Regions from separate parts of the Streptomyces sp. NPDC055955 genome, predicted to be linked through region 2. Evidence: riboswitches for the same ligand, from Rfam matches in the RefSeq annotation. Region 2 holds a riboswitch; the other holds the start of a gene.
The links. A riboswitch is a leader RNA that binds a small molecule or an ion and turns the genes downstream of it on or off. The one in region 2 is predicted to bind thiamine pyrophosphate.

Region 1 (7,966 bases), on a different contig from region 2:
TACGCCCCTGGTCCGCAGCGCCGACGGGATCACGCTCGTGCGGTCGTCGGAGATGTCACGGTCCCCGAGGTCCTCGGGGCGTGCGGCCGGCGGCACCGCGTCGAGCTGCGCGTCCGTGAGGACGGCCCGGGCCGACCTGACCCGGGCGAGCAGCGCCACGGCGTCGTACGGCCTGAGGTCGGGCGTGCGCGCGGTCGCCGAGGCGACGAGCTCGTCCAGCTCCGCGGGCAGGCCGGGAACGGACGCGGACGGGGGCGGCACGTCCTCGTTCAGGTGCTGGTAGAGGACCTGGGCGGGGGAGTCGCCCGAGCGCGGCTTGGCGCCCGTGAGCATCTCGTAGAGCACCACCCCGCACGCGTACACGTCGACGCGGGGGTCCGCGGTGCCGGACTCAATCTGCTCGGGGGCGAGGTAGGAGACGGTGCCGAGGACGGCGCCCGTCGTGTTCGTGACCGTGTTCACAGCCCGTACGAGGCCGAAGTCCGCCACCTTCACGCGGCCGTCGTCCCCTATGAGGACGTTCTCCGGCTTCATGTCGCGGTGCACGAACCCCGCGCGGTGCGCGGCGCCGAGCGCGGCGAGGACCGGCTCCAGGATGTCGAGCGCGGCGCGCGGCCGCAGTGCCCCGCGGTCCCTCAGGACGTCCCGCAGGGTGCAGCCCGCGACGTACTCCATCGCCAGATAGACGTACTGGCCGTCGGCGCCCTGGTCGAAGACCCCGACCACGTTCGGGTGGGAGAGCCGGGCGACGGACTTGGCCTCGCGGATGAAGCGCTCGACGAACGAGGCGTCGGCGGCGAGGGCCGGGTGCATCACCTTGAGCGCGAGCACGCGGTCCAGGCGGGTGTCCACGGCCCTGTAGACCGTGGCCATCCCGCCGACCGCGATGCGTGCGTCGACGCGGTACCGGCCGTCGAGCACCTGCCCGACGAGAGGGTCCTGAAGGGTCGTGTCCACGCAGGTGAGTGTACGAGCCGCCGCCGACACCCGGCTCCGCGAGCGGCCGTACTGCAGCAGAGCTGTGACCGGGCTGTACGCCCCTCAGAACGCGGGCCGCTCCGGGTCCAGCCTGGCCATCCCGGACACGGGCGACGAGGCCTCGGCGAAGTGCCTGCGGGGGATACGGCCCGCCCGGAACGCCAGCCGCCCCGCCTCGACCGCGTGCCGCATGCCCTGCGCCATCAAGGCCGGCTCCTGTGCGCGGGTGACCGCTGAGGCGAGCATCACACCGGCGCACCCCAGCTCCATCGCGAGCGCCGCGTCGGACGCCGTCCCGGCGCCCGCGTCCAGGATCACCGGCACGCCCGCGTGCTCGGTGATCAGCTGGAAGTTGTGCGGGTTGCGGATGCCGAGCCCGGAGCCGATGGGGGAGCCGAGCGGCATGACCGCGGCACAGCCCACGTCCTCCAGCTTCCGCGCGAGCACCGGGTCGTCGTTCGTGTACGGCAGCACGGTGAAGCCGTCGTCGACGAGGATCTCCGCCGCGTCCAGGAGCTCGATCGGGTCGGGCAGTAGGGTGCGCTCGTCCGCGATGACCTCCAGCTTGACCAGGTCCGTGCCGAGCGCCTCGCGCGCGAGGCGGGCGGTCAGGACGGCCTCACCGGCGGTGAAGCAGCCCGCCGTGTTCGGCAGTACCTGGATCCCCAGCTTCTCCAGGACGGAGAGCACGGACCCCTGCACACTCGCGTCCACGCGCCGCATCGCGACGGTCGTCAGCTCCGTGCCGGACGCGACGAGGGAGCGTTCGAGGACGTCGAGGCTGGGCGCCCCGCCCGTGCCCATGATCAGCCGGGACGAGAACGACGTACCGCCGATGACCAAGGAGTCGTCAGCCATGGGTTCAGCCTCCCTGGACCGCGGTGAGGACCTCGACACGGTCCCCGTCCGTGAGTGCGGTGACGGCCCACCGGGTGCGCGGGACGACGGTTTCGTTGAGTGCGGCGGCGACCCCGGACGGCGCGCTGGTCAGCGTGGAGACGAGGGCGTCGAGCGTGGTGCCCGGGGCGACCTGGCGGCCCTCCCCGTTCACGGATACGTGGGTGACGGACACGGTCATACGGACTGCTCCACAGAGACGGGTGCGGGGACGGCGTCGAAGCGCCGCGGGGTGAAGGGGCGGGCCACTTCGGGGAGTTCGCCGGTGGCGAGCACGTGGGCCATGGCGTCGCCGGTGACCGGCGTGAGCAGCACGCCGTTGCGGTAGTGGCCGGTGGCGAGCAGCAGGCCCGGCAGTGCGGTCGGGCCGAGGATCGGGGCGTTGTCGGGGGAGCCGGGGCGCAGGCCCGCGCGGGTCTCCGTGAGCGGCAGCTCCGTGATGCCGGGCACCAGCTCGTGGGCGTCACGCAGCAGCTCGTAGACGCCGCCCGCGGTGACCGTCGTGTCCCAGCCGAGCTCCTCGCTGGTGGCCCCGACGACGAGCTCGCCGTTGACCCGGGGCACCAGGTAGAGGTTGCCGCCGCGCACGACGGCGCGCACGGTGCGGCTCAGGAACGGCGCGTACACCTTCGGCACGGTCAGGCGCAGTACCTGTCCCTTCACCGGGCGCACCGGCGGCAGTACGTCGTCCGGGACCCCGGCGAGCCTGCCGCTGAGGCTGCCGCCGGCGAGGACGACCCGGTCCGCGTCGAGCACGGTGCCGTCGGCGAGGACCACGCCGCGCGCGCCCTCGCGGACGACTGTCAGCCGCTTGGCCCACTGCCGGTGGAACCGCACCCCGGCCAGCTCGCAGGCCGCCACAAGGGCCTTCGCGAGGCGTCTCGGATCGATCTGGTGGTCACCGTCGACGCGCAGGCCGCCCCGCACGGACGGGGCCAGCATCGGTTCGAGGCGCCGGCACTCACGGCCCGACAGCCACTCCGAGTCCAGGCCCGACTTGTGCTGGAGGGCGTGCAGTTCCCGCAGGTGCGCGCGGTCGTCCGAGTCGAGCGCCACGGCGAGGGTGCCGCACGCGCGGTAACCGAGGTCGAGCCCGGTGGCCTCGGAGAGCTCGGCCGCGAACGCCGGATAGCGGCGCGCGGACTCGACGTTGAGGCCGAGGAGGGTCTGTTCGGTCTCTCCGTAGTGCAGTTCGGTGACGGCGGCGAGCATCCCGGCCGCCACCTGGGCGGCCCCGCCGCCCGGTTCGGGGTCCACGACCGCGGTGCGCAGCCCGCGCTGCGCGGCCCGCCACGCGGTGACGAGACCGATGATCCCGCCGCCCACGACCAGGACGTCGGAGCCTTCAGAAGTACGCGACATGGGCGTCCAGCCCCTCCCTTCGCCGGCATGACCCGGATCAGGTTCGTACGGTCGGAGGCCGTCCCAGCCTCCCTCTCAGCCCGGTACGTCCGGGCTCCCGCGAGTGCTTTACGGTGGCCACCCTAACCCCCTGACCCACTGCACCGACGCCCAGTAAGGGAGCCCCCGCGCATGGCCCGCTCGCTCGACGGACTCGTTCTCGCCCCGGTCGCCGACCAGGCGCCAGGTCAGGTGGGTACGCAGACGCGGTTCGCCTACCACGAGGAGGACGGCCGGATCTGGGCCGAGTACGCGGGCGGGGACGTGGTGCGCGGCCACCTCGTGGGCACCCGCGAGGGTGACCGGATCGACTTCAGGTACGTACAGCTGAAGACGGACGAGACGACCTCCTCCGGGCACTGTGTCTCGCTCGTCGTGGACCTTCCCGACGGGCGGGTGCGGCTGGACGAGACGTGGGAGTGGGAGTCGCAGGCGGGCAGCGGGACGAGCGTCGTCGAAGAGGTCCCCGGCGCCTGACGGCGCGGGCGGCCGCGGCGGTCAAACCGGCGGCCGGTGTGGAAGACGTCACGGGACCGGAGTGACGCGGCCCGCTGACTGACTGAACGTCAGGTGCATATGGTGATCCGGTGAGCGAGCAGACCCAGAACCAGGCAGGGCGGCACGTCGTCATCGTCGGCGCCGGGATGGCGGGGGTCCAGACCGCCGTGGCCCTGCGCGAACAGGGCTTCACCGGCGCCGTCACGCTGATCGGCGCCGAACCCCACCAGCCGTACGACCGGCCCCCGCTGTCCAAGGCCGTCCTGCTCGGCAAGGCCGAGGGGTCCGCCTTCGACGTCGACTTCGAAGCACTCGACATCACGCTCGAACTGGGCCGCGAGGTCACCGGCGTACGCCCCGCCGAACACACCCTCGACACCGCCACCGGACCCGCCCCCTACGACGTCCTCGTCCTCGCGACCGGCGCCGAGCCCATCAGGCTGCCCGGCACGGAGGACATCCCCGGAGTCCATCTGCTGCGCACGCTCGACGACGCCGAACGTCTGCGCCCCGTCCTCGCCGCGCAGCGCGACATCGTCGTCGTGGGAGCGGGCTGGATCGGCGCCGAGTTCGCCACCGCGGCCCGCGAGGCGGGATGCGCGGTCACCGTCGTCGAGGCGGCCGAGCGGCCGCTCGCCGGGGCGCTGCCCGAGGAGGTCGCCGCCCCCATGGCCGCCTGGTACGCGGACGCCGGGGCGGAACTGCGCACCCACGCGCGCGTGGAGCACGTCGAACCGGGCGCCGTCCTTCTCGACGACGGCACCCGGGTGCCCGCCGGCGCCGTCGTCGTCGGCATCGGGGCCCGCCCCGCCACCGGCTGGCTCACCGGCTCCGGCATCACGCTCGGCGCCCACCGCGAGGTCGTGGCGGACGACCGCCTGCGCACCTCCGAGCCCGATGTGTACGCGGTGGGTGACTGCTCGTCCTTCCCTTCGGGACGGTACGGCGAGCGCCTGATGGTCCACCACTGGGACAACGCGCTCCAGGGCCCCCGCACGGTCGCCGCCAACATCATCGGCGACACCCCGGCGACGTACGACCCGGTGCCGTACTTCTGGTCGGAGCAGTTCGGCCGCTTCGTCCAGTACGCCGGGCATCACGCGGCCGCCGACACCACCGTGTGGCGCGGCGACCCGCAGGGCGCCTCCTGGAGCGTGTGCTGGCTGCGCGAGAGCCGTCTCGTCGGCGTCCTCGCCGTGGGCCGCCCGCGCGACCTGGCGCAGGGACGCAAGCTCATCGAGTCCGGCGCCCCGCTGGATCCGCAGGTCATCAGCGACCCGGCCCGTCCCCTGAAGGCCGCAGTCGTGTGACCGCCCCGCGCGGGCGGGGGTCCTTTTGCGCGGCCGCGTTTCCCACTGTCAGTCCGGGATGGCAGGCTTGTCCTGTGACCGAGATTGACGCAAAGATCGATGCTCTCGTCCCCGAGTGGCTCACCCTCCCCGACATCGCCGAGCGGTTCGGCGTGGAGGTGACGCGTGTGCGGCAGCTGGTGAAGGAAGGCCAGGTGATCGCCGTACGCCGCGGTGAGAACAGGGCGCTGCACGTGCCCGCCGCCTTCATCGACGGCGACAAGGTCGTCAAGGGCCTCACCGGGACGCTGACCCTGCTCAGGGACGACGGCTTCAACGACGAAGAGATGCTCGAGTGGCTCTTCACCCCCGATCCGACCCTGCCGGGCACCCCCGCGCAGGCGCTGAGCGAGAATCGCGGGACGGAGGTGAAGCGCCGCGCCCAGGCGCTCGCCGTCTGACCTGACAACCGTCCGGCGTGGGGGGGGCGCGCCCCCCCCCCCCCCCCCCCCCCCCCCCCGGGGGGGGGGCCCCCCGGGCCGGGGCCGCCCCCCCGCCCGCCCCCGGCCCCCCCCCGGGGGGGGGCGCCGCTCGCCGGGGGGCCGGGGGGGCCCGCCCCGCCCCCCGCCGCGCGCCTCGCCCCCCCCCCCCCGCGGGGGGGGGGGCCCCCCCCCCCCGCCCCCCCCACGCCACCGACCACGGGGGGACTCACCCATGGCCATGGCCGCCACGCAGCGCGCCCAGCTCGCCGACGCCCGGCTGTACCTGTGCACGGACGCCCGCAAGCGCCAGGGCGACCTCCCCGAGTTCCTCGACGCCGTTCTGGCGAACGGCGTGGACATCGTTCAGCTGCGCGACAAGGGCATGGAGGCGGGCGAGGAGCTGGAGCACCTGGCCGTCCTCGCCGACGCCGCCGCCCGCCACGGCAAGCTGTTCGCGGTCAACGACCGGGCGGACGTCGCCCACGCCGCCGGCGCCGATGTCCTGCACCTGGGCCAGGGCGACCTGCCGGTCGCGGCCGCCCGCGCCATCCTCGGCGAGGACGTCCTGATCGGCCGCTCCACGCACGCAGACACGGAGGCCGCCGCGGCCGCCGTCCAGGACGGCGTGGACTATTTCTGCACCGGCCCCTGCTGGCCGACGCCCACCAAGCCCGGCCGGTACGCGCCCGGCCTCGACCTGGTGCGTCACACGGCCTCGCTCGGCACGGACCGCCCCTGGTTCGCGATCGGCGGCATCGACGCGGGGAACCTGGACGAGGTGCTCGAAGCCGGCGCCCGCCGCGTCGTCGTCGTCCGTGCCATCACCGAGGCGGACGACCCGGGCGCGGCGGCGGCCGACCTCGCGAAGCGGCTGCGTACGGCCTGACCCGCCCGGACACGCTCCGCCAAGACGTGTGTCCGCAGGGTGGACGGGGATTAGGGACAGGGCGCTCCCGTGGCTAACCTGCCCATATGGCCCTTGGCACCGCTTCCACCAGGACTGATCGCGCACGCACCGTGCGCGACATGCTCGCGACCGGCAAGACGACCTTCTCGTTCGAGTTCTCGGCGCCGAAGACCCCGAAGGGTGAGCGGAACCTCTGGAACGCGCTGCGCCGGGTCGAGGCCGTCGCGCCCGACTTCGTCTCCGTGACGTACGGGGCCGGCGGTTCCACCCGCGCCGGCACGGTCCGCGAGACGGAGCAGATCGTCGCCGACACGACCCTGACCCCGGTCGCCCACCTCACGGCCGTCGACCACTCCGTGGCCGAGCTGCGCAACATCATCGGCCAGTACGCGGACGCCGGCATCAGGAACATCCTCGCCGTGCGCGGAGATCCGCCCGGCGACCCCATGGCCGACTGGGTCGCGCACCCCGAGGGTCTGACCTACGCCGCCGAACTGGTCCGGCTCATCAAGGAGTCGGGCGACTTCTGCGTCGGCGTCGCCGCCTTCCCCGCGATGCACCCGCGCTCCGAGGACTGGGACTCCGACGTGCGCCACTTCGTGGACAAGTGCCGGGCGGGCGCGGATTACGCGATCACCCAGATGTTCTTCTACCCGGAGGAATATCTGCGGCTGCGCGACCGGGTCGCGGCGGCGGGTTGCGACACCCCCGTCATCCCGGAGATCATGCCGGTCACGAGCGTGCGCATGCTGGAGCGGCTGCCGCAGCTCAGCAACGCCACGTTTCCGCCCGCCCTGAAAGAGCGCATCCTCACAGCCAAAGACGATCCGGCGGCTGTACGCTCCATTGGCATCGAGTTCGCGACGGAGTTCTGCGCGAAGCTGTTGGACGAGGGCGTTCCGGGTCTGCACTTCATCACGCTCAACAACTCCACGGCGACACTGGAGATCTACGAGAATCTGGGCCTGCACGACCAGCGGGCCTGACCCGGCCGTGTTCCACCAGGGGCGGCGGCCGTACGAGAGGGGCGTACATGGGCTGGACGGTCCTCTACATCGCGTTCGGAATCGTCGCGTTGTGGCTGCTCGGTGAGGTACTGCTCCAGTACAAGGCGCGGCTGCGCTACCGGCTGCTCGCCTTCGTCGGGTTCCTCGGTGTCGTCCTCGGTGTGCTGATCCCGTCGGTGATCGTCATCGGGATCGGCGCCATCACGTTCGCCGTCGGCCAGACGTACGTGACGCTGTCGTTCCGCAGGGGTTTCTCCACGGGCTGGGCGCTCGGCGGGAACCCCGGCGCGAGCAAGCGGCGCAAGATCAAGGAGCCGGTCCACCAGGACCCGACCCTGGAGGTCTCCGACCTCGAGTACGAGTCCGACGCCCCGGAACCCGAGTCCGCGGCCGAGGTGACGTCGGTCTACGCGCCGGAGCCGATGCCCGACGACACCGGCCAGTACGGCGTCTACACCCCGGCCGCCGCGCAGACGGACTCCGCCGCGCAGGGCTACGGCTACGACG
Region 2 (7,966 bases):
GGCGCACGACACCGCGGGCCGCTGCGACCAGGCAGTCCGATCGGGTGCAGAGGCGGCGCAATGGTGGTGGAGGGGTCGATGACTCAGGGGGCCGGTCAGGGACCCGAGGTGCGCACGGCGACGCTGCGCGACTTCCGCGTTCCCGCGTACGTCCATGACGTACCGGCGAACGTCCAGGAGCCCGGCCACGACCCCGCTCCACCCGCCCCGGCCGTGCCCCCGCGGACGGAGCCGGATCTCGCGTACCAGGAGCCGTCGCTCTCGCAGCCCTCCTACGCGGAGCCGACGCCTCAGGACCCCGCGTTCGACCAGCCCGACGGGTACACGCCCACCCAGCGCGACCTGCCGGTCATCAACCGCGGTGACACGGTCCAGGTGCAGATCGACACCGAGCCCGCGCCCCGTCCCGCCGACGGCCTAGGCCCGCTGTATGTCGTCGGCGACGTGCACGGCTACCTCGACGAACTGATCGCGGCCCTGCACGAGCAAGGCCTCATCGACGCCGAGGGCAGCTGGTCGGCGGGCACCGCCCGGCTCTGGTTCCTCGGTGACTTCACCGACCGCGGGCCCGACGGCATCGGCGTCATCGACCTCGTGATGCGACTGTCCGCGGAGGCCGCGGCCGCCGGCGGCTACTGCAAGGCCCTCATGGGCAACCACGAGCTGCTCCTGCTCGGCGCCAAACGCTTCGGCGACACTCCGGTCAACTCGGGCGCGGGTACCGCCACTTTCCAGGCGGCCTGGTTGCTCAACGGCGGTCAGAAGGCGGACATGGACCGTCTCCAGGACGTCCATCTGCAGTGGATGTCCCGGCTCGACGCCATCGAGCTGGAGGACGACCACCTCCTGATGCACTCCGACACGACCGCGTACCTCGACTACGGCGACTCGATCGAGGCGGTCAACGACACGGTCCGCGAGACCCTCACCCGTAACGACGCGGACGAGTGCTGGGACCTCTTCCGCAAGTTCACCAAGCGCTTCGCGTTCCGCGACGAATCCGGACCCGGAGCCGTGCGCGAGCTCCTCGACGCGTACGGCGGCGCGCGCGTCGTCCACGGCCACAGCCCCATCCCGTATCTCCTCGGCGAGGTCGGCACCGAGGACGCGGCGGACGGATCCGAGGACAGCCGCCCGCAGATCGAGGGCCCGCATGTGTACGCGGGCGGTCTCGCGATCGCGATGGACGGCGGAGTGACCATGGCCGGAAAGCTGCTGGTCCAGCAACTCCCCATGGATAGCTAGGCGTTCCCCGGGCAGGCGCACCGAACGGGGCCTCGGTCCGGCCACCGGGCCGAATTCGGGAAACCCCCTGTCACCGCGTGCCGTCACCGCTCTACCATCGGCTTATCCGTAGCAGGCTCCCCTCCGTTTCTGCCCGACGGCTCGTAACCATGCGAGCCCCCAAGCCCTACGGAGCATCGGGGGATGCACATGAACAGCGCTCCGCACCTGCTGAACGAGGACCGCCCCGAGTTCGAGCGGATCCTCGATGAAGCGCTGCGTACCGCACCGGACCGCCCTGATCTCGCCGCAGTGGGCCAGCGGCTCAACCCCGAACAACTACGCACCATGGCGCTCAACGCCACCGCGCTGATCACGGCCGCCGCAGCGACCGAGTACCAGAACTACGTGAAGGTCCGCGCCGACCTGCGCGCCTCGCCCCGGCCCGTGCGTCCGCTGCGTGAAGAAGGAAGCGCGGCGGAGTCCGGCGGCGGAGCGATCGGCCTGGCCGCCACGGTGGGCGAGGTGGCGGAGACCACCGGCGCCGGCGTCATAGCCGTCGTCGCGGTGCTCGCCCCCGTGCTCGCCGGGACGGCTGCCGCGATCTTCCTGCTCGTCGGCTACATCCTGAAGATGCTCGATCCGGAACCGGCGTTCGCCCAGACCTTGTTGACGGCCGGCTGGGTGTTCGGCGCGCTCACGGCCGCGGGCATTCTTGTCGCCGGCGTGGGCCTGCTGCTCACCGCTCTGCGCAACGGCGCGACGTCCTTGCCAGCCGGCGCGCACAGCGAGTCGAACGAGGAGCTGGACCGGGCAAGGGAAGCGTGGTGCCTGGTGCTCCTGGAGCGCGGCATCCTGCCGTTTCTCCGGGAGGCCCTCGCGGAACCACCACCGGCCCCCGCCAACCGCGGGGGCGTTCCCGGAACCGCGGGCCGCATGCCGCATCTCGGGTACAACAGGCCCGGGTTCAGCAGCCCGGGCGCCGACAGCGGCTCCCCTGCGGCCCCGCGTCCGACCTACTCGAGCCCGGACTTCACGAGCCCGGACTTCGGAGGCCCGGACCACCAGCCGGACTAGGGTCTTTCGTCCGGATCGGGCGAGCCCAGCCCGATCCGGACGAGAGGCCCCAGGGCCTGCCGTAGCTCGGACCCGGGACACTCTGTCCACCGGCCGCGAAGGGCGACCGGTGGACAGCGCGCGGCGCCTGCGGGCGGCGCGGGCGAGGTCAGTCCGCGATCGGCAGATAGACCCGGTTGCCCGCGGCGGCGAACTCCCTGGACTTCTCCGCCATGCCCTCCTCGATCTCGCTCTTCGTCCCGCCGTGCTGGCGGCGGATGTCCTGCGAGATCTTCATCGAGCAGAACTTCGGCCCGCACATCGAGCAGAAGTGGGCCGTCTTCGCGGGTTCGGCCGGGAGCGTCTCGTCATGGAACTCCCTTGCCGTGTCCGGGTCGAGGGCGAGGTTGAACTGGTCCTCCCAGCGGAACTCGAAGCGCGCGTCGGAGAGGGCGTCGTCCCACTCCTGGGCACCCGGGTGCCCCTTGGCGAGGTCCGCCGCGTGGGCCGCGATCTTGTAGGTGATGACGCCGGTCTTCACGTCGTCACGGTTGGGCAGGCCCAGGTGCTCCTTGGGCGTGACGTAGCAGAGCATCGCCGTCCCCCACCACGCGATCATCGCGGCTCCGATGCCGGAGGTGATGTGGTCGTACGCAGGGGCGATGTCGGTCGTCAGCGGGCCGAGTGTGTAGAAAGGCGCCTCCTCGCACACCTCCTGCTGAAGGTCGATGTTCTCCTTGATCTTGTGCATCGGGACGTGCCCGGGGCCCTCGATCATCGTCTGCACGTTGAAGCTCTTCGCGATCGTGTTGAGCTCCCCGAGCGTCTTCAGCTCGGCGAACTGTGCCTCGTCGTTGGCATCCGCGATCGAACCCGGCCGCAGGCCGTCGCCCAGCGAATAGGTGACGTCGTACGCCGCGAGGATCTCGCAGAGCTCCGCGAAGTTCTCGTAGAGGAAGCTCTCCTTGTGGTGCGCCAGGCACCAGGCGGCCATGATCGAACCGCCGCGCGAGACGATGCCCGTCTTGCGATTGGCGGTGAGCGGGACGTACGGCAGCCGCACGCCCGCGTGGACCGTCATGTAGTCCACGCCCTGCTCGGCCTGCTCGATGACCGTGTCCTTGTAGATCTCCCAGGTCAGTTCCTCGGCGCGGCCGTCGACCTTCTCCAGCGCCTGGTAGAGCGGGACCGTGCCGATCGGGACGGGGGAGTTGCGCAGGACCCATTCGCGCGTGGTGTGGATGTTGCGACCGGTGGAGAGGTCCATGACGGTGTCGGCGCCCCAGCGGGTCGCCCATGTCATCTTCTCCACCTCTTCCTCGATGGACGAGGTGACCGCGGAGTTGCCGATGTTGGCGTTGACCTTCACCAGGAACCGCTTGCCGATGATCATCGGCTCGATCTCCGGGTGGTTGACGTTGGCCGGCAGGACCGCGCGGCCCGCGGCGATCTCCTCGCGGACGACCTCCGGCTCCACGTTCTCCCGGATGGCCACGTACTCCATCTCGGGCGTGACCTCCCCGCGCCTGGCGTACGCGAGTTGGGTCACCGCCTGGCCGTCACGCCCGCGGCGAGGCTGGCGGGGGCGGCCGGGGAAGACCGCGTCGAGGTTGCGCAGACCGCCGCGCGGCGAGGTGTGCTTGATGCCGTCGTCCTCGGGGCGGACCGGGCGGCCCGCATACTCCTCGGTGTCGCCACGGCTGATGATCCAGTTCTCCCTCAGCGGCGCGAGGCCCCTGCGGACATCGGTGTCGACACTCGGATCGGTGTACGGCCCGGACGTGTCGTAGAGCGTGACCGCCGTGCCGTTGGTGAGGTGCACCTGGCGGACCGGCACCTGGAGGTCAGGGCGTGAGCCCGTGACGTACCCCTTGTGCCAGCCGATGGACTTCCCGGCCTCGCCCGTCTCTGCGGACAGGTTGGAGGCAGGCGTGCGTGCGTCCGATGTGGTCATGAGACCTACTCCCTACGCCGGCATTACCCGGTAACAGGTTCGGCGGTCGACGCAGCGGCTTCCGTCGGGCGATGTTTCATGTGAAACATCGCCGAAGCGGAGGTCAGCGCCCTCTCAGCCCGGTGCTCCGAGCTCCCGCGTGTGCAAAGGTGCCCCCACGCTAGCGCCATTTCTGGCGCGCTGAACAGAGGGCCCCTGCCGTTCTTGCGATGATCGGGCGGTGACCAGCACGCAGCAGTCTCCGTCCTCACCGCCGCATCCGCCGCACGCCCAGGGGGGCGGAGGGCACGGCCACTCCCACAGTCACGGCCCTGCCGCGCCCGTTTCCCAGCATCTGCGCAAGGTCATCGCCGCCGTGCTCATCCCGTTCTCCGTGGCGGTCGTCGTCGGCCTGGTGGTGCTCTGGCCCGGCGGCGCCCCCTCCCATGCCCGTACGGGCGTCGGCTTCGACCGGCAGACCCAACAGGGCACCGTCATACGGGTCGACAAGGTCGACTGCCGGTCCGTAAACGCCTCCGGCGACACCCCCACCGGCGATACGTCGACCGCCGAGGGTCGGTCCGCCGAGCAGCAGGCGAAGGGCACGTGCGAGAAGGCGACAGTCCGTGTCGACGGCGGCAAGGACACCGGGCATACGTTCACGGAGATCGTGCAGCCGGACTCGCCGCGGCAGTTGCACGAGAACCAGAAGGTGATCGTGGCCTACGCGCCCGACGCACCCAAAGAACTTCAGTACTCCGTCACCGATGTGAACCGCAGGCTCCCGATGACGCTCCTCGCCGGGATCTTCGCGCTGGCCGTGGTCGTCGTGGGACGACTGCGGGGGGTCATGGCACTCGTCGCGCTGGCCGTCAGCTTCCTGGTGTTGACCTTCTTCATCCTGCCCGCGATCCTCCAGGGCTCAAATCCACTGGTGGTGGCGGTGGTCGGGGCGAGCGCCATCATGCTGATCGCTCTCTACATGTGTCACGGTCCGACGGCCCGAACGTCGGTCGCGGTGCTCGGCACGCTGGTCTCTCTGCTCCTGATCGGCCTGCTCGGTTCGCTGTTCATCGGCTGGGCCGCGCTGACCGGCAACACCGACGACAACACAGGCCTGATCCACGGTCTCTACCCGTCCATCGACATGAGCGGTCTGCTGCTCGCCGGCGTCATCATCGGTTCGCTCGGCGTGCTCGACGATGTGACGGTCACACAGACGTCGGCGGTGTGGGAGCTGCATCAGGCCGACCCGACGATGGGCCGGCGCGGCCTGTACCGCGCGGGCATCCGGATCGGCCGCGACCACATCGCGTCCGTGGTCAACACACTGGTCCTGGCGTACGCGGGCGCGGCGCTGCCGCTGTTGCTGCTCTTCTCGATCGCGCAGAGCGGTGTGGGCACCGTGGCCAACAGTGAACTGGTGGCCGAGGAGATCGTCCGGACTCTGGTGGGCTCGATCGGGCTGGTCGCCTCGGTGCCGGTGACGACCGCGCTCGCGGCTCTGGTGGTCTCCGCCGACCGACCCGGATCCTCGTCCGCTGCCACGGCCGGTCCGGCACGCGGAGGAAGGGGCCGGCGTCGGAAGCGCTGAACCCCTGCGAGGGCAGCCCCGGGGCGCCGGTCTGCTGAAGCGTTACATCAGTTGATCGTGCCGGACTTCTGGAGCCCGTCAGCCCGCGCTCTGCTCCTCGGCGAGGATCCGGTCGAGTGCCTCGTCGAGATGCGTCTCGAAGTCGGCGAGCGCCCGCTCCTGGCCGAGCGGGACCAGCTTGTCGGTGCGGTCGAGGAACGCGACGAGGGGGGCGACGCCCGCCTTGAACAGTGCCTGGTCCCCGCCCACTTGGAGCCGGATGTGCACCTCGCCCGGCATGTCGCCGGGGCTGCCGGCCAGTTCCACCGGCTCGATGCGCACATCGCCGTCGCCACAGGGGCCGGCCACGCCGTCCACCAGGAGCTCTCTGCCGAACGCCCACGTCACCGGGGCGTCTCCGGGGAGGTGGAAGGTCAGCCGCACGGCGTAGGGATCAGCGGCGGCGTACCGCAGCTCCACCGGGATGCGGAACGAGAGTTCCTCGGAGACGAGGAAGCTCATCATGACCTCTGCTTGTACTGCCTGTACCGACTCGCGCATCGCCTACCCCGTCAATTTGCCGTCGATCGGCCGGGAACAGCCTTCCCGACGCTCTTCGCATCTTGCTTAACGTACATGCGGGATCACAAGGAGTGAGTTTTCAGATGCTGATAGAGAAGGCGAGTGTCCCCACGAGTTTCCCGACTTCGTTCTGCAGCTGACGGGCCGCGGGCAGCAGACGACCGGCCTGATGGGACGGGAGGGAGACCGCCATCGTCGCCGCGGTGGAGCCCACGGTGATGGGAAACGCGGCGCAGACTGTGCCCAACGCGTACTCCTGACGCTCCACGACCGGCTGCATCCGCCCCTGTCCGTTCAGCCGTCGCAGCAGCGCGCGGTCGTCACGCACCGTGTACGGGGTGATCGAATGGGCGGGATAGCGGTCGAGGTGATCGCGTCGGCTCTCGTCGTCGAGCTGGGCGAGGAGGCACTGGCCGATCGCGTGGGCGTGCCCCGTCTCACGGAAGTCGGCCCATTCGGCGACCGCGGGATTCCCGGGCGTGTCGGCGACGGCCACAACTTCGATCTCGCCCTCGCGGTAAACCGAGAAGTACACCGGGACGCCGATGGCGTCGCGCCAGTGCTGCAGGGCTTCGGTGATCATGCCGCGACGATTCTGCTGCGCTCCGCTGCTGCTCAGCCTCTCGGCCGCCGCCCCCAGGACGAACAGACCGGTCTCCTTGCGGAGATAGCCCTCGTGGGCGAGCGTGCGCAGCAGGTGGTACGCCGTGGGAAGCGCGAGGCCGGCCTCCCGGGCCAGCTGCTTGGCCGGCGCTCCCTCTTCGTGCGACGCGACGGCCTCGAGAAGGCGCATCGCGCGCTGGACGGAACCGATGAGGGTCGGAGGGGCGCCGGCCGGGCCCTCGGGGTGGGCCTCGGCCCGGGCGTCGTCGTAGGTGTGCGTGCGACATCCGTGTGGTGGGGCCACCGCATGTGGAGACTTGGCGTCGGCAGACATGGTGTCGGCGGACAGCGGGGCGGCGGAAAGCGGTTCAGCCGTGGCCAAGGTTCACTCCCGAAGCGCGTGGGGTCCCCCCGCTTCTCGGGAATCACGGGGGTGCGGCCGTCGAGTTCCGGACTCTAGCCCTGGCCACCACTTCGAGAGGGCCGCGCGGGGAAACTTCCCCCGCGCGAGCGAACCGATGCCTCGGGCTACCAGTCGCTGCGCGAGGACGAGCCCGTGATGAACTTCCGCACGACGTAGATGAGTCCACCGACCAAGGCCACGAAGAGCAGCACCTTGAAAAGCAGACCGATCACGAAGCCCACGACGCTGGCTATCAACCCGCCGAAGACGACCAGGGCGATGACCGGCACCGCGACCCACTTAACCCACCACGGCATGCCCGCGAAGATCTCTCGCACTGCCATCGCCCTTACCTCTCTCCCGAGCCGTACCGCTTCGATACGGCTTCTGCATTCGATGCTGGCACGCCGAGGCGCTCCGTGGGGACTACGGACCCCTTGTCGTCCCCTGAGCGACCCCCTAGGGAACCCCGAGATCCGCCGTCAGCTCTCGGGCGGAGAGAACACCACCAGAACCCGCAGGTCCTCGCTGATGTGATGGAACTTGTGGGCGACCCCCGCCGGCACGTACACGACACTGCCACGCGCCACCT

Region 1: another riboswitch for thiamine pyrophosphate. It lies ahead of thiO (glycine oxidase ThiO); the one in region 2 lies ahead of thiC (phosphomethylpyrimidine synthase ThiC).

What each region holds. Positions count from the first base shown of each region.
Region 1 covers NZ_JBHJYS010000017.1:180,325-188,290, reverse strand. Annotated here, with positions in the region: gene pknB (Stk1 family PASTA domain-containing Ser/Thr kinase) at 1-957, opposite strand, end outside; gene ACFC96_RS30415 (thiazole synthase) at 1,042-1,836, opposite strand; gene thiS (sulfur carrier protein ThiS) at 1,841-2,056, opposite strand; gene thiO (glycine oxidase ThiO) at 2,053-3,237, opposite strand; TPP riboswitch at 3,235-3,348, opposite strand; gene ACFC96_RS30400 (hypothetical protein) at 3,409-3,753, shown strand; gene ACFC96_RS30395 (NAD(P)/FAD-dependent oxidoreductase) at 3,864-5,084, shown strand; gene ACFC96_RS30390 (Rv2175c family DNA-binding protein) at 5,159-5,524, shown strand; gene thiE (thiamine phosphate synthase) at 5,784-6,431, shown strand; gene metF (methylenetetrahydrofolate reductase [NAD(P)H]) at 6,518-7,438, shown strand; gene ACFC96_RS30375 (hypothetical protein) at 7,486-7,966, shown strand, end outside.
Region 2 covers NZ_JBHJYS010000007.1:189,547-197,512, reverse strand. Annotated here, with positions in the region: gene ACFC96_RS16670 (metallophosphoesterase family protein) at 64-1,245, shown strand; gene ACFC96_RS16665 (hypothetical protein) at 1,429-2,301, shown strand; gene thiC (phosphomethylpyrimidine synthase ThiC) at 2,450-4,234, opposite strand; TPP riboswitch at 4,227-4,383, opposite strand; gene ACFC96_RS16655 (YibE/F family protein) at 4,455-5,807, shown strand; gene ACFC96_RS16650 (SsgA family sporulation/cell division regulator) at 5,886-6,347, opposite strand; gene ACFC96_RS16645 (IclR family transcriptional regulator) at 6,448-7,161, opposite strand; gene ACFC96_RS16640 (DUF5326 family protein) at 7,500-7,712, opposite strand; gene ACFC96_RS16635 (cupin domain-containing protein) at 7,857-7,966, opposite strand, start outside.